4 regions of the Serratia rubidaea genome follow, and region 4 is predicted to be linked to each of the others. Evidence: predicted binding sites of a transcription regulator. Region 4 holds the regulator's gene; each other region holds the start of a gene.
What was found. The regulator Fur, encoded in region 4, represses iron uptake genes when iron is present. The targets are predictions, from matches to a motif close to ATAATAATGAGAACNACTATCAA.

Region 1 (4,214 bases), 1.6 Mb from region 4:
GCGCGTTGCTGGCCGGCGGCCACCTGCGCCTGGGCAATATCATTAAGCGGATACTGCATCAGCGTGCTGTTGTTCAGCACAAACAGCGCGCCGTCTTTACGGCACTGCAGCGTGACTTCCTCTTTGGTGAATGCCCACTGCTTGCCGAACTCCAGCTTGGTGACGTTTTCCAGACCTTCCGCGGCCAGTGCGCCGCCTGCGCCCGCCAGCAGTGCGAGGGCTAATAATGCACGTTTCATGTAATGACCTTCAGTAGCTATTTGGTTCAATTTTCCCGTAATCCAGGGGGATACCGCAAGTCGCAATATCACGTTGGCGCATAGGTGGCAAACAGGCTGACCAGCAGCAGTACCGCCCCGCCCAGCGCCAGCTCACTCCAACAGGCTAAGATTACGCCGCGCTGGGCCAGATTCGGCACGCTGTGCAGCGCCGGCACGATTGCATAGCGGTTAGTCAGCGCCACGCCCACCATCAGCAGCACCAGCGCGCTTTTTATCAGCAGCAAACGCTGATACGGCGACGATATATCCAGCGGCCAGCCGCCGACGATCATCAGGGCGTTGAGGACGCCGGTGATCAGCACCACCGCCACCGCCAGATGTCCCCAGCGGGAAAAACGGATCAGCGTGGTTACCGCTTCCGCACGCCACTGGGGCAGATGCAGGTAGCGCAGGCAGACCAGCAGCGGCAGCAGGCTGCCAAACCAGTAACCGGCGGCCAGCAGATGCAGCGCATGGCTGAGGCGGTGCAGCGTGCCGAACAGGCCGCTGTGCATCGCCGCATGGCCGATAAAGGCCATGCTGATCAGCAACAATCCGCCAAGCAGCGCGATCGCCGCGGCGCGCAGGCGCAGCGGCAACCACAGTGCCGCCAACGCACAGAGCGACAGCGCCAGATGCCAGCGCCACACTTCACCAAAGGTGGTGCCGAGCACCGCCAGCCAGATATCCCACTGATAGGCATCCTGCCAGCCGTCCCCCATCAGGCCGGCCTGTACCGCCAACAGCGCTACGGCTGAAACGGCGGCCGCCAGCGTCGAACCAGCCAGCCAAGGGCGCAGATCGCGGGAAAGTAACGCGGAGAGCCGCTGCGGCGACAATAAGGCGGTGAACAGACCGATGCCGAACATCAGCATCACCGCCGTAAAGTGCACGAAGCGACACAGGACAAACAGAGTCGCCAGAGTCATCGCTTATTTTACGGTAAAGCTGTATTGACCCTTGGTTTTATGACCGTCAACGGAAACCACGTGCCAGTCGACCAGATATTTCCCCGCCGCCAGCGGCTGCGTCAGCGCAATAGTGGCCTTGGCATTATCCTTGGCGTCCAGCTGCAGTTTACCGGTCTTAACCACTTGATTGTCCGGGCCGGTCAGTTTGACTTTGCTGAAGCCCGGCTCAATGCCTTCCGAGAAGCTGAGCGTCAACGCCTGCGGCGCCGGGCTGACGGTGGCATCCGCCGCGGGGGTTTGTACTTTAAGGTGGGCGTGCGCTAAAACCTGCTGCGAAGAAAAACCGACAAACAGCGCGAACAGCGTGGCGAGCAGGCGAGATGAGGAGCGAATTTTACCGATCACAGTGGTATCCCTTAATACAAAGATGAGGATGGAATACCCGTCAGCCTCCGGGGTGCAGGCAGCATGGCGCTCCTGCCAGCCGAATCATTACGGGCACTCGCGGGTCAAAACCACGCCAGAGCCAGAATCCCCGCGTTGCGCACGGCAACCCTATTCATTGAGGGGGAGTCAGCGGCCCCAACCCGGCATGATGGTGACGCCGCGGGAACAGGAACAGGCCGTGCATGGCGCACGCGGCTCCCCGCTCCCGGACAGCGAATCCTGTTGGATCATAACGATGAGTGATTATCAAGTCGAGCACATCACTGCCATTTTTCAAAATGGCAGCACGTTTCGCTGTATACCCGCATTAACGACAGGCATAAAAAAACCGCACCGGCATCTGCCTGGTGCGGTTTTTTTTCGGGCTGAGATTACAGCTGGCCGTTGCTGCTGCTTTCGCCGGCCGCGCCCATTTTCTTCAGATCCTTGTCGATAAAGAACAGCGCGTTGCCGCTGGTACCGACCAGCGCCAGCTTATCCAGCACGGATTTGAACAGTTTCTCTTCTTCATGCTGCTCGGCGACGTACCACTGCAGGAAATTGAAGGTTGAGTAATCGTGGGTAGTCATCGCCACGTGCGCCAGTTCGTTGATCTGACGGGTGATCAGCTGCTCGTGCTCGTAGGTCTGCTGGAAGACATCGGCCAGCGACTCAAACTCCACCGGCGGCGCGGCAATGCTGCCCAGCAGCGGCAGCGCGCCGGTATCGCTCAGGTAGTCGAACAGGCGCTGCATATGCTGCATCTCTTCCTGAGAATGCTCCTTCAGGAAGGCGGCGGCGCCTTCGAAGCCTTTATCCGCACACCAGGCGCTCATCTGCAAATACAGGTTCGCCGAATAAAACTCCAGGTTGAGTTGTTCATTCAGCTGCTTGGTCATTTCTTGCGTCAGCATAGTTATTCCTTTTAATTTCGCAGGCCAGTTCTTTATATGCCGCGTATTATGCCCCGCCGAAAACAAAATAAAAACAGTTGATTTACATCAAAGTGGAATTAATTTTAATTTACTTAATTATCAGACTGTTATAATTAAATCGCGGCGATGAAAATATTTATGATAATTATTTTCATCTTGCCAATAAATCTAAAGGCGAATCATTCTTATTTAAAATAACGCCGCTGGTTATCACAAAGATAAGTCATAATGACATTCCCTATCCCCGCATATAAAAATAATTATCATTCCCTGACCGCGCAACGGTAACGGCACGCCAGGCTTGCCAACCGCCGCCCGGTGCATTACCTTTCTGCGCAGATAAATGCGGTATCAGTAAGGAGCATAGCGTGGGATACAATCTGGCAGAACTCTCGAAAGAAGAGATGGACAAGGTTAACGTGGATTTAGCCGCTTCCGGCGTGGCGTTCAAAGAGCGCTACAACATGCCGGTGATCCCTGAAGTGGTGGAGCGTGAGCAACCTGAACAGCTGCGCGATTATTTCCGCGAGCGCGTCATCCACTACCGGATGGAATCGCACAAGTTCTCACGCCTGCCTTACGAACCGAAAAGCAAATAACAGCCGCGGCGGATGCGCGCTTCCCCTATCCGCCGCGTTCAAACGCTCAGACCGCTTTGCCGGCAAAGCGGTCGGTAGCCCGCATCAGCTGGTGCAGGATCCCCGGTTCATCAAACGAGTGCCCCGCCCCTTCAACAATATGCAGTTCAGCCTCCGGCCATGCCTGCGCCAGATCCCAGGCGTTTTGCACCTGACAGGCCATATCATAGCGGCCATGCACAATCACCGCGGGAATATGGCGAATCAGCGGCACGTTGCGCAGCAGCTGATCGTCGCTTTGCAAAAAGCCCTGATGGGTGAAGTAATGGTTCTCAATGCGGGCAAACGCTAACGCAAAGTCATCCTCGCCAAATGCCGCCGACTCGCTGCTGGGCAGCAGCGTAACGGTTTCCCCTTCCCAGATGCTCCACAGTTTTGCCGCTTCCAGCTGCACCTCGAGGTCGTCGCTGGTCAGACGCCGGCGATAGGCGGCAATCACATCCTGACGTTCCTCAGTGGAGAGAATCGACAGTACGCGCTGCCATTTTTCCGGGAAGAAGCGTGAGGCGCCATCCTGGTAATACCACGACAGCTCCTGCTTACGCAGCGTAAAGATGCCGCGCAGCACCAGTTCGCTGACGCGCTGCGGGTGGCACTGCGCATAGGCCAGCGCCAGCGTCGAGCCCCAGGAGCCGCCGAAGACCAGCCACTGATCCACGCCGGCCATTTCACGCAGCCGCTCAATATCGTCGACCAAGTGCCAGGTGGTATTGTTGTCCAGACTGGCGTGCGGCCGCGAGCGCCCGCAGCCGCGCTGATCGAACAGCAATACTTTATAGCGCTCCGGGTCAAACAGCTGCCGGTGATAAGGGGCAATGCCGCCCCCCGGCCCGCCGTGGATAAACACCGCCGGTTTCCCCTCCGGGTTACCGCTTAATTCCCAGTAGATCCGATGACCGTCTCCGGTATCCAACCAGCCACTGTCATACGCTGCTAACGGCGGATATAACCCGCGTAATTGTTCCATGGCGCTTTCCGTCTCTCTGTGAATGATGCCTTCATCAAAGCCCAAGCCCGGCATCAGGTCAACGGTAAAACCTGAAA
Region 2 (4,214 bases), 2.3 Mb from region 4:
GGAGATCGTTTCGCTGACCGGCACGTTCAGCGACCCTTCCAGACCCTGCACCACCGCCTTGGGCACGTTCTCCCAGCGATAGACATCGGTTTTACCGTTGCTGGTTCGGCTGATCGGGGTATAACCGGCCTCGATCTTGTTGCGGTAGTCGTTGCGGAAGTAGGTGACGCCGGCCAGCCAACCGTCGTTGTGGAACTCCAGGCCGATCTCTTTGTTGACGCTGGTTTCCGCTTTCAGGTCGTCGTTGCCCATCAGGTAGCAGCCGACGCCGCTGGAACTGTTGGCGCAGCCCTGGCCCTTGCTGTACAGGATGTAGTTCGGGTTGGTCTGGAACAGGTTCGGCGCTTTATAGGCGCGGGCGATGCCCATCTTCAGGGTGAAGTACTCCCCCAGCTCCTGCGACAGGTTCAGCGACGGACTCCAGTTATCGCCGGACACCGAGTGGTGGTCATAGCGCATGCCCGGCGTCAGCATGGTGGTGTCGGTGAGCTCGATATTATCTTCGGCAAACAGCGAGAAAATGCGCGCGGACGAGTAGGGGCTGCGGTCCGCGCTGGAAACGCCGTCAATATCGCCGCCCTGCAGCGCCTGGCTGACGATCGAACTGCTCTTCATCTTCTGCTGGTTCCACTCGGCGCCCAGCGTGGCGGTTTGCGGCACCCACATGTCGAACGGCACGCTGACTTCGCTGTGCAGCAGGATATCGTCCAGATCGGTGTCGTTAAAGCCGGCGTTTTTCTCGTTGAAGATCCCTTCGGTGCCGCCCGCCAGCCCTTCGTTCATCCGCGAGTTGCGGGTGTTTTCATATTGCACGTAGTTATTGGTGCTGACGCCGTTGTCCCAGGCGCCCTGGTAGCGTAAGGCGTAGGTTTCGCGATACATACGGTTAGCCTCTTTACCGTACATCTCCTTCACCAGATCATTGGTGTTGGTGTTCTGGGTATCGCCGGCGTACAGGTTGCCCTGACGGCCGTAACCGTATTCGAACTCCAGCGATTGCAGATGGGCGAAGTCCCAGTGCAGCAGGCCGTTGATGTTTTTATCGATCACCCCCTCACGGCCGGCCGGCAGGCTGTCGGCATAGTCGCCGTAGCGGGCGGACTGATGGCCCTGGTTGATATCCTGGGCGTCGGCCTGGGTTTTGCTGTAGCCGCCGAACAGGCGGAAGCTCAGCGTATCGGTCAACGGCCCGGACAGGCTGAAGTCGGTGCGTTTGGTGGCGCCTTCGTCTTTATGCTGCGGAATGTTGTAGTAGGCGTTCAGCGAGCCGTGGAGCTCTTTGGTCTGTTTTTTGGTGATGATATTGACCACGCCGCCGGCGGCGCCGCTGCCGTAGCGGGCGGCGGCCGGGCCGCGCAGCACTTCGATGCGTTCAATCATTTCCGGCGGCACCCAGGCGGTATCGCCGCGGGTATCGCGCTCGCCGCGCCAGCCCTGACGCACCGAGTTGCGGCTGCTGGCCGGCATGCCGTCGATCAGCACCAGCGTATTTTCCGGCCCCATGCCGCGGATATCCAACTGGCGGTTGTTGCCGCGCTGGCCGCTGGTGGAGTTGCCGGTCAGGTTGACGCCGGGCATGGTGCGCACCAGTTCGCTGATGTCGCGCGCCGGCGGGCGCTTTTTGATTTCGTCGGCGGTGATGGTGGAGACGCCGGGCGCCTGCAGGTTCTGCTTGGCGGCGGTGACTAAAATGGTGTCTTCAGCCGGTTTTTTATCGTCTGCGGCGGCGGTTTTTTCCGCGTTTGAGGGGGTGTCCGTTTGCTGTGCGGCGTGCGCCAAAGTGGACGCGCCTAATCCCAGGCCGATCAAGGTCGCCAGGGAATAACGAGAAAGTGCGTGATTCATTGTGAATTCCTGCCGTTTTGCCATCCCTGCGGCGTAGCTCATGCCGACAGGGCAGCCGGTTGTCGTTTTTTATGTCTTCAATGATTCATGGATTGAATAAGCCGGAGACGCTCCCGGCATTCGACCCGCTGTCAATAATCGGCATCCGTCCCCGATGAAGAATACCGGCCCTGTTTATGGGCCCGTACACACTATTGCAAATGAAAATAATTATCAATAGTATTCGATTTACCGTATCTATATATGCGGTAGGGCAGCCGGATATTTTCCGTGCGCACAATGTGTTATGCCAACGACCAGGTGAGTGGGTGTTTTGAAAACAGAACAACAGCCAGCAAGCAGTACGTTATTAACAAGCAAACACGTCGGGAGCCATGGCTGGTGGCTGGAGATAGCCCGGCGCGGCACGCCGCTGGTGGAGCCGGCCGACAACGGCCGCTGGACGGTGACCTTCCTCTGGCGCGATCCGCAGGGTTGCGAATTGACCTCCGCCTACCGGCGCGTCTGGATCAACATTAATTGTCTGACCGACCATCATCAGCCGAATCCGCCGCAGAGTCTGCAGCGTCTGAGCGGCAGTGATGTGTGGTACTGGCAAACTGAACTGAACGCCGACTGGCGCGGCAGTTACTGCTTTATTCCCAGCATGGATGACCGGCCGCTGCGCGTCGACGGGGCGGATGCCCATGCCAATATGCATGCGCGACGCCACTGGTGGCATCAGGTGTTCGCCGGGGCGACGCACGACCTGCTGAACCCTTACCGCTCCTGGCCCGCCGCCGGCGGCAATATCGTCTCCGGGCTGCATATGCCAAAAGCGCCGCCGCAGCCCGCCTGGCGCGATTTTGACAACTATGACGTCGCCAGCGGCCGCTGCGTTCCGCCGGCGCCGGCGCGTCTGCAGCACCATACCTGGCACAGCGAACGGCTCGGCAACAGCCGCAAAGTGTGGGTGTACACCACCGGCGACGCCGATGCGGCGCAGCGGCCGCTGGCGATTCTGCTCGACGGCCAGTTCTGGGCGCAGCAGATGCCGGTGTGGGACCCGCTGATGCGGATGACCCGCGAGGGCCAACTGCCGGCAGCCGTCTATGTGCTGATCGATATTATCGATTTGCCGCATCGCGCCCGGGAGTTGGGCTGTAACGCCGAGTTCTGGCTGGCGCTGCAGGAAGAGCTGCTGCCGCAGTTGGCGCAGTGGGCGCCGCACAGCGCCGAGGCCGCGCGCACCGTGGTGGCCGGGCAGAGCTTTGGCGGCCTCTCCGCGCTGTACGCCGGGCTGAACTGGCCGCAGCGTTTCGGCGCGGTGGTTAGCCAGTCCGGCTCTTTCTGGTGGCCGCGGCGCGATATGCTGCAGCTGCCGACCCCGCCGGAAGACGCCTGCTGGCTGCAGCGTCAGGTTGAAGAAGGGCTGGGCAACCACGGTTCGCTGAAAGTGTTTATGGAAGCCGGCATGCATGAACCGCTGGTGCATCAGGTCAGCGGCCAGATGGCGACCCTGCTCAGCCGGGGCGGCCACCGGGTGCATTACCGGGCGGTTGAAGGCGGCCACGATGCGCTGTGCTGGCGCGGCGGCCTGCTGGACGGCCTGCAGGCGCTTTGGCAGCCGACCTTTGCCACCGCCCACCAGGCCACGCCGGCCGCCAATCCTCGTCTGATTCAAGGAGCCCGCGATGGACATGCAGAACCCGTTTGACGACCCGCAGCAGCGTTGCCTGATTTTGTGCAATGCACAGCAGCAGTACAGCCTGTGGCCCGACTTCAGCCCGGCCCCGGCCGGCTGGCGTACGGTGTTCGGCCCGGCGGAGCGCGCCGAGTGCGTCGGCTGGCTGGAAACGCACTGGCAGGACATGCGGCCCGCCGCGCAGCGTGAACAACAATAATAACTGGAGCAAGTACGGTGTCAGAAATTTCTACATTAGCGGCGGGGCAGCAGGCAAGCCCGGAGATGCCGCTGGTTGCGGCGCAGCCCGGTATCTGGGTCGCCGATCAGCTTTCACCGCATGGCAATGCCTACGCGGTGGCGCATTATATTGAACTGAACGGCGTGCTGGATCCAGAGTGCCTGCTGCGCGCCATCGGCCTCGGACTGTCCGAAGCCGATACCCTGCGCCTGCGCTTTGAAGAGCGCGACGGCGTACCGCTGCAGTGGCTGGACGCGGAGTTTGCCATCCACGCGGCGGAATATGTCGACTTTACCGATTCGGCAGACGCCGAAGCCGCGGCGACGGCGCTGATGGATATCGATCTTAACGGCGAACTGCGGGTGAGCAGCGGCAAACCGCTGTACCGCAACGTGCTGATGCGCGTGGCGGACGACCGCTGGTTCTGGTATCAACGCTATCACCATCTGCTGGTTGACGGCTTCA
Region 3 (4,214 bases), 2.3 Mb from region 4:
AGCAGGCGCAGATTACGAGCGAAAACACGGCGGCCTAAGTTCTCAACCTCGCTGACCAAACGGCCAATAACGTCCGCTACGCAACAGAAAATTCTCAATCTAACCACGGGTTAACTTTTTTCAGACTCTCCCTCAAAGGGTTACGTCAAGGATGTCGCTAATATACGCACCATAAAACTATAAGGCCGGCTTAGAGAGAATAAACGACGCATCATTATTCCCTATCGCCGTCGATAATAAGGAGAAAGCATGTTCAAACCTCTGCTACTGGCCGCCGTTTTCGTGGCCGCTACCGTTCCCGTGGCGCCGCAGGCGCAGGCGGACGGCCTGAGTATCGATTTACTTCCCGGCGTTTCTCTGCGTATCGGCGATCAGGACCGGCGCGGTAACTATTGGGACGGCTATGACTGGCGTGACCGCGACTGGTGGGAGAGCCACCGCGGCCGAGAGCTGGGCGAGCGCAGCCGGCGCGGCTACTACTGGGACGGCTATCGCTGGCGCGACCACGACTACTGGCGCAAAAATTACTACTACCATGATGGTCGCTACCGCAAATACGATGAGCATGAGTACAAAAGGTATAAGAAGTACCAGAAAGAGCGTGAAAAAGCGTACAGAAAGTACGAAAAAGAGCGTGAAAAGGACTATCGGAAATACCAAAAAGAGCGTTACAAAGAATATGAACACCATCATCGCCACCACCACGATGATGACTGATAAGCAAACAGGGCGCGAATTCGCGCCCTGTTGTATTTTTGCGGCCGGCGCCGCCGGTTAGAACAGGCTGCTCAGCAGCAGGTAGCCGTTTAACCCCACGACGATGGCAACGATCAGCCAGCCAATATTCTGCACCACGCGCCCGTTGACCATCTCCCCCATCAGCTCGCGGTTGCCGGTGAATTTAAGCAGCGGCACCAGCGCCAGCGCGATACCGAAGCTCAGCAGCACCTGACTCATCACCAGAATATGGGTGGCGTCCATCCCCAGCATAATCACCACAAACGACGGCAGCATGGTCACCACCCGGCGCACCCACAGCGGGATATAGAAGCGGACGAAGCCCTGCATCACCACCTGCCCCGCCAGCGTCCCCACCACGGTGGAAGAGAGGCCGGCCGCCACCAGGCTCAGGCCGAATACCGTGGCCGCCGCATGCCCCAGCAGCGGCTGCAGCGTCAGGTAGGCCTGATCGAGATCGGCGATGCCGCTGTGGCCGCTAAAGTGGAAGGCCGCCGCGGCGGTAGCCATCATCGCCAGGTTAACGAAGCCGGCAATGGTCATCGCCAGCGCCACGTCAACTTTGGTCGATGCGTAGCGCTGCGCCTTGGAGCTGTTGCCGGCGGTCTGCGTCAGCGACGAATGCAGATAAATCACGTGCGGCATAATGGTGGCGCCGAGCACGCCGGCGGCCAGGAACACCGCATCGCCATTCGGCAGGTCCGGGATCGCCATGCCTTTCACCAGCCCGCTCAGCTGCGGCTGCGAAAACACCAGCTCGACAATATAGGCCGCGGCAACAAACAGCAGCAGCCCGCCAATCACCAGCTCCAGCGGTTTTTGTCCGCGTTTTTGCAACATCAGGATCAGGAAGGTGGCAATACCGGTCAGGATCGCCCCTTCCAGCAGCGTCACGCCCAGCAGCAGTTTGAACCCTATCGCCGCACCGATAAACTCGGCCAGATCGGTCGCCATGGCGATAATTTCCGCCTGTACCCAATAGGCCCACACCGCCGGACGCGGCAGGCGGTCACGAATATGTTCGGCCAGATTCTTGCCGGTGGCGATCCCCAGCTTGGCGGAAAGCAGCTGGATCAGCATCGCCATCACGTTGGCCCACACCACCACCCACAGCAGTTTATAGCCGAAGGAGGCGCCGGACTGGATATTGGTGGCGAAGTTGCCGGGATCGATATAGCCGATGGCGGCGATAAAGGCCGGCCCCATCAAAGAAAGTTTGATCTTTCTGGACGGGCGGTCGGTAGATGTTGAGGAGTTAACCGCGCGACTGTTCAGCATATCGTGAAACCCTTACTATTATTAAGCTAACCATCATCCTACCAAGATGATAATAATTATCAATCGCATTTAATGCGGTAATGCTTATCTCTGTGATAGACGGCAACGAAGGTTGAAGAACAGATCGCAGCAAATTCAAACGCTTTGTCCCCTACAAAACGGCATAGATGCAGGGCGAAATACGCCTAATACTCAAATTAACACAAAATTCCTACGAATGCGCATAATTATTAACATATTGATTTTCGGCTATTTCCTGTGCTGTCTTGAGAAAAATCCCAGTGTAGTTTTCTATATTTGTAATTGAAGTCTCGTTTTTAAACCTGGTGTTACATAGAATGGCAACCGAAATTCAGCCTGCCTCAAGTTTGGAGCACACATGTCCCATATTGCGCACTTTGCGTTAGCGTTAGTGGTAGTGGCGATTCTGGCGCTGTTGGTCTGCCGCGATCGCAAAAGCATCCGCATTCGCTATGTTATTCAATTATTGGTTATCGAAGTGTTACTGGCCTACTTCTTCCTGCATTCGGAAGCGGGATTGGGCTTTGTAAAAGGATTCGCCGCGCTGTTTGACAAGCTGCTCGGATTTGCAGGACAAGGGACTGAGTTTGTATTCGGCGGCATGGGCGATAAAGGCCTGGCGTTCTTCTTCCTGAAGGTGCTGTGCCCGATCGTCTTTATCTCCGCGCTGATCGGTATTCTGCAATATATCAAAGTGCTGCCGGTGGTTATCCGCATTATCGGCACCGTGCTGTCGAAAGTGAACGGGATGGGCAAGCTCGAATCGTTCAACGCCGTCAGCTCGCTGATCCTCGGCCAGTCCGAAAACTTTATCGCCTATAAAGATATTCTCGGCAAGATGTCGGAAAAGCGCATGTACACCATGGCGGCAACCGCCATGTCGACGGTGTCCATGTCGATCGTCGGCGCCTATATGTCGATGCTGGACGCCAAGTTCGTGGTGGCGGCGCTGGTGCTCAACATGTTCAGCACCTTTATCGTGCTGTCGCTGATCAACCCGTACGACACCAGCCAGGAAGAAGAGCTGCACCTGGGCAACCTGCACGAAGGCCAGAGCTTCTTTGAAATGCTGGGGGAATATATCCTGGCGGGCTTTAAGGTGGCGATTATCGTTGCCGCGATGCTGATCGGCTTTATTGCGCTGATCGCCGCCGTCAACGCCCTGTTCAGCGCCGCCTTCGGGCTGAGCTTCCAGGAGCTGCTCGGCTACTTCTTCTATCCGTTCGCCTGGATTATGGGCATTCCCAAGCATGAAGCGCTGCAGGTCGGCAGTATTATGGCGACCAAGCTGGTGTCCAATGAGTTTGTCGCGATGATGGAACTGCAGAAAATCAGCGCCGAGCTGACGCCGCGCAGCCAGGGGATGCTGTCGGTGTTCCTGGTATCGTTTGCCAACTTCTCATCCATCGGCATCGTCGCCGGGGCGATTAAAGGCCTGAACGAACACCAGGGCAACGTGGTTTCCCGCTTCGGCCTGAAGCTGGTGTACGGCTCTACGCTGGTCAGCATGCTGTCCGCCTCTATCGCCGGTCTGGTGCTGGGCTAAACGCCGCGCTGCGGTAAACAAGGTCGCTACGGCGGCCTTTTTTATTGGTCAGAGAATAACGGGCGATATGGCGCCAAGCGCGCAAAGCAAAAAGCCGACCCAAAGGTCGGCTTTTCTAAATGATGGTGGAGCTAAGCGGGATCGAACCGCTGACCTCTTGCATGCCATGCAAGCGCTCTCCCAGCTGAGCTATAGCCCCACAAATGTGGTACGCATTAACCGGCGTTACGGTGTCTTCGCCAACCTTTCTGAGGAGAAGGTTGGTGGAGCTAGACGGGATCGAACCGTCGACCTCTTGCATGCCATGCAAGCGCTCTCCCAGCTGAGCTATAGCCCCGACTCACAATCACTTTGTGCTGTGAACGGGGCGCATAATATGAAACCCACCGTACGCTGTCAACGGCTAAATTGAATTCCTCGATCAAGCGCTGAAAAAGCCGCCAAATCAGCGCGTTTGCAGTTAAAGATTAACCATTACGGGCAAAAATACGCCGTTTGTTCCGTAATTCGATCGGGCGCTGCCTTTGCTGCCCGGCCGGCTCAGCAGGAAGCCGGAGCTTTATATAGCGGCAGCACCGTTGTCCTCTCCCGCTTGCAGGCATTGCCGTTAAGCTCAGGCGAAAAAAAACCC
Region 4 (4,214 bases):
GCGAGAAGAAGATTGCCGCGCTGGAGGCGAGCGACGCGCCGCGCTTTGCCTACCGCGGGCTGTTCCTCGACGTGGCGCGCAATTTCCACCATAAGGACGCCGTGCTGCGCCTGCTGGATCAGATGGCGGCCTATAAGCTGAATAAATTCCATTTCCACCTGACCGATGATGAGGGCTGGCGTATTGAAATCCCCGGCCTGCCGGAGTTGACGGACGTCGGTGCGCAGCGCTGCCATGACCTGAGCGAAACCACCTGTCTGCTGCCGCAGTACGGTCAGGGGCCGGATGTCTACGGCGGTTTCTTCTCGCGTCAGGATTACATCGACATTCTCAAGTATGCGCAGGCGCGACATATTGAGGTGATCCCGGAAATCGACATGCCGGCGCACGCCCGCGCGGCGGTGGTTTCCATGGAGGCGCGCTACCAGAAACTGATGGCGCAGGGCAAGCAGCAGGAGGCGGAGGCGTACCGGCTGGTCGACCCGACCGATACCTCGAACACCACCTCGGTACAGTTCTTTAACCGTCAGAGCTACCTGAACCCGTGCCTGGACTCCTCCACCCGCTTTGTCGACAAAGTGATGGGGGAACTGGTCAAAATGCATCAGGAGGCGGGGCAGCCGATCGGCACCTGGCACTTTGGTGGCGATGAGGCGAAAAACATCCGTCTGGGGGCCGGCTACACCGACGTGAAGAAACCGGAGGCGGGCAAGGGGATGCTCGATCTGAGCAAGGAAGATAAGCCATGGGCGAAGTCGCAGGCCTGCCAGCGGCTGATCGACAGCGGTAAAGTGGCGGATATGGAACATCTGCCGAGCTACTTCGGCCAGGAGGTCAGCAAGCTGGTGAAGGCGCACGGTATCGATCGGATGCAGGCCTGGCAGGATGGCCTGAAAGACGCCAAGGACGCCAAAGCGTTCGCCACTTCGCGTGTGGGCGTCAACTTCTGGGATACCCTGTACTGGGGCGGTTTTGACTCGGTGAACGACTGGGCCAACAAGGGTTATGAAGTGGTGGTCTCCAACCCGGACTATGTCTATCTGGACTTCCCGTATGAAGTGAACCCGAACGACAGCGGCTATTACTGGGGCACCCGCTTCAGCGACGAGCGCAAGATTTTCAGCTTTGCTCCGGACAATATGCCGCAGAATGCCGAAACCTCGGTCGACCGTGACGGCAACGCGTTCAGCGCCAAGAGCGACAAGCCGTGGCCGGGGGCGCACGGTCTGTCCGCCCAGCTGTGGAGCGAGGTGGTGCGAACCGATCCGCAGATGGAGTATATGATCTTCCCACGTGCGCTGTCGGTGGCCGAGCGCGCCTGGCACCGCGCCGACTGGGAGCTGGACTATCAGGCGGGCCGCGAGTACAAGGGTGGGGAAACCCGCTTTGTCGACGGCAAAAAGCTGGCGCAGGAGTGGCAGGTTTTTGCCAATATCCTGGGGCAGCGTGAACTGGCCAAGCTGGATGCGGGCGGTATCCGCTATCGCCTGCCGGTGCCGGGCGCACGCATTGACGGCGGCAGGCTGGAGGCCAATATTGCACTGCCGGGCCTGACCATCGAGTATTCGACCGACGGCGGTCAGAGCTGGCAGCGCTATGATGACGCCGCCAGACCGGCGGTGCAGGGCGAGGTGCAGGTGCGTTCGGCAAGCCCGGACGGCAAGCGCTTCAGCCGCGCGGAGCCGGTAACGGCCTAAGCCAAACGTCTGCGGCGCCCATCGCTATAACGGCGGGCGCCGCAGCGGCTCCTCGATCGACAGGCATAAAAAAACCGCCGTGCGGCGGTTCCTGATTTACGCTGGCAGGCCAGCTTTATTTCTTGTTATGCAGCGTATCGTTTTCACGGCAGTCACCGCTGGTGCAGTGGCCATACAGGTACAGGCTGTGGTTGGTGAGCTTGATGCCGTGCTGTTTGGCGATATCACGCTGACGCGCTTCGATGGACTCATCGCTGAACTCGATCACTTTGCCGCAGTCCAGGCAGATCAGGTGATCGTGGTGATGCTGTTGGGTCAGCTCAAATACGGACTTGCCGCCTTCGAAGTTGTGACGGGTAACGATACCGGCGTCGTCAAACTGGTTCAGTACGCGGTAAACCGTCGCCAGACCAATCTCTTCGCCCATGTCGATCAGTTTCTTATACAAATCTTCCGCACTGACATGATGGCAAGCCGGATCTTGCAGCACTTCCAGGATTTTGAGTCGCGGAAGCGTGACTTTTAAGCCGGCCTTCTTCAATGCGGTGTTGTTGTCAGTCATGCGGATTCAGTCCTGTTACTATGCTAATCAGTTGAGGCATTGTTGCCTGTGGCATCGGTCGGCACAAAGCGTTAATAGCGACTCATTATAGAACCGGTTGACCTAAATGGAAACCGCCGGTTGTTAACAAAAGTCTATTGCGCCGTTACATGTTGCGCGTGCAACATCTTGATGAATGGGATAAACCGGGGCCAGAGTCTACCGTGACGGGGAGGGAAGTTACTAATATGTAGCTTCTATTGCTTCAATCCGTGATGCCGATAACGGCCCCGCCGGTCAGCGGGAGCCGTCTCGCAGCATTGCGGAGCATAATATCAGCCGATGATATCGGCCAGGCTCAGCTCTGCGACGATCTGTTTGACCCAGGCTTCTACGCGTTCGTTGGTCAGTTCCGGCTGGCGGTCTTCATCAATGGCCAAACCGATAAAGTTGTCGTCGTCCGCCAGACCCTTGGAGGCTTCGAAATGGTAGCCTTTGGTTGGCCAGTGGCCGACGATAGCGGCGCCGCGCGGTTCGATAATATCGCGGATGGTGCCCATCGCGTCGCAGAAGTACTCGGCATAGTCTTCCTGATCGCCGCAGCCGAACAGCGCAACCAGCTTACCGTTGAAGTCTATTTCTTCCAGCGTCGGGAAAAAGTCGTCCCAGTCACATTGTGCTTCACCGTAGTACCAGGTCGGGATGCCCAGCAGCAAAATGTCGAATGCGTCCAGATCTTCTTTGCTGCTTTTGGCGATGTCGTGAATCTCAGCAACATCATCGCCGAAGTCTTTGCGAAGGAGCTTTTGAATCATCTTGGCAATGTTTTCGGTATTGCCCGTGTCGCTGCCAAAGAAAATGCCTACGTTAGCCATATTGCGTATAACCTTTTAATTCAATAAATTACAATACGTTTCGCCTGCTGATCGCATCGGTATCGTTGTAAAGTAGCGTCTTGGTAAAGACCTGGGTCCCACCGGTAAACGCCTATCATGCCAGAAATTTGCTCCGGGGTTTTATCGCGTTCATGCGATGCCGGAAAGTAAGGCGGCGTTAAGCGGGCATCGCCTTACGCCGTGTGCGGCTGCCGCACGTTATTATTGCGACGGCTGTTCGTCCGCCAGCTGCGCCAGCAGCATTTGCTCGATCAGTTCGCTGCGGCTGATGTTGCGCTGTTCGGCCAGCCTGTTCAGCGCTTCCACCGCTTCCGCGTTGATTTTCAGTTCCACACGCCGTAACCCGCGGACTTTATCGCGCCGTAACTGATTACGCTTATTGATTCTAAGCTGTTCATCACGGGATAACGGGTTGGTTTTCGGGCGCCCCGGACGGCGTTCATCTGCGAACAGATCCAGCGTCGTGCGATCCGTTTGTTCTTTTGCCATAGGTAGCGGTACTGCAAGGGAATTAGCATCAAAAAGCGATGGTCTGCTTTCCGGACGCTGTGGTTAATACCGTTCAGGTCGTTACAACCTAAGCCAACTTTGCCCCCAATCTGGCGCCGGACAGCACGCTGGGGATGGCGGCAAAAATTATAGCGCGCCATCTTACCCCAGCAGGCGTCGCAACGACAATGCCTAACTGAGGCGCAAACGCGCTAAGCCGTTATCTTTAGCGCGTTTTTTCGCCACCTGCGTTCAGGGCTGGCCCAAAAAGCGGTGAATGGCGCGCAGCACCGCCTGCGGTTTTTCCGCATGCACCCAGTGTCCGGTGCCGGCCACCTCGTAGGCGCGCGCCTGCGGAAACTGGCGCGCGATGGCGTCGCGATAGCTGTTTTGCACGTACTCTGACAGCCCGCCGCGGATAAACAGCGTTGGGTGGGGCCAGGCGGGCACTTCGCGCCAGCCGATAATCGCCGCGTAGTTGGCGATCAGCACCGGCAGGTTGAAGCGCCACTCTCCCTGGTGAAAGGATTTCAGCAGGAACTGAATGACCCCTTCTTCATCCAGATAGTCGCGCATCAGCTGCGCCGCCTG

Region 1: a site for Fur is predicted at 2,665-2,687, ahead of ftnA (non-heme ferritin). Genes of this name have one in related genera too.
Region 2: a site for Fur is predicted at 2,046-2,068, ahead of fes (enterochelin esterase). Genes of this name have one in related genera too.
Region 3: a site for Fur is predicted at 2,063-2,085, ahead of I6G83_RS00060 (Nramp family divalent metal transporter). Genes of this name have one in related genera too.

The regions. Positions count from the first base shown of each region.
Region 1 covers NZ_CP065640.1:4,348,779-4,352,992, forward strand. The annotation lists gene I6G83_RS20475 (YebY family protein) at 1-239, opposite strand, end outside; gene copD (copper homeostasis membrane protein CopD) at 308-1,189, opposite strand; gene yobA (CopC domain-containing protein YobA) at 1,193-1,576, opposite strand; gene ftnA (non-heme ferritin) at 1,990-2,511, opposite strand; gene I6G83_RS20495 (DNA polymerase III subunit theta) at 2,901-3,131, shown strand; gene pip (prolyl aminopeptidase) at 3,178-4,137, opposite strand.
Region 2 covers NZ_CP065640.1:30,434-34,647, reverse strand. The annotation lists gene I6G83_RS00170 (TonB-dependent siderophore receptor) at 1-1,845, opposite strand, end outside; gene fes (enterochelin esterase) at 2,159-3,541, shown strand; gene I6G83_RS00160 (MbtH family protein) at 3,519-3,728, shown strand; gene I6G83_RS00155 (enterobactin synthase subunit F) at 3,794-4,214, shown strand, end outside.
Region 3 covers NZ_CP065640.1:9,915-14,128, forward strand. The annotation lists gene I6G83_RS00055 (DUF2502 domain-containing protein) at 250-717, shown strand; gene I6G83_RS00060 (Nramp family divalent metal transporter) at 775-2,016, opposite strand; gene I6G83_RS00065 (NupC/NupG family nucleoside CNT transporter) at 2,396-3,583, shown strand; tRNA gene I6G83_RS00070 (tRNA-Ala) at 3,707-3,782, opposite strand; tRNA gene I6G83_RS00075 (tRNA-Ala) at 3,845-3,920, opposite strand.
Region 4 covers NZ_CP065640.1:2,748,620-2,752,833, forward strand. The annotation lists gene I6G83_RS12825 (beta-N-acetylhexosaminidase) at 1-1,697, shown strand, start outside; gene fur (ferric iron uptake transcriptional regulator) at 1,813-2,259, opposite strand; gene fldA (flavodoxin FldA) at 2,574-3,113, opposite strand; gene ybfE (LexA regulated protein) at 3,336-3,623, opposite strand; gene ybfF (esterase) at 3,876-4,214, opposite strand, start outside.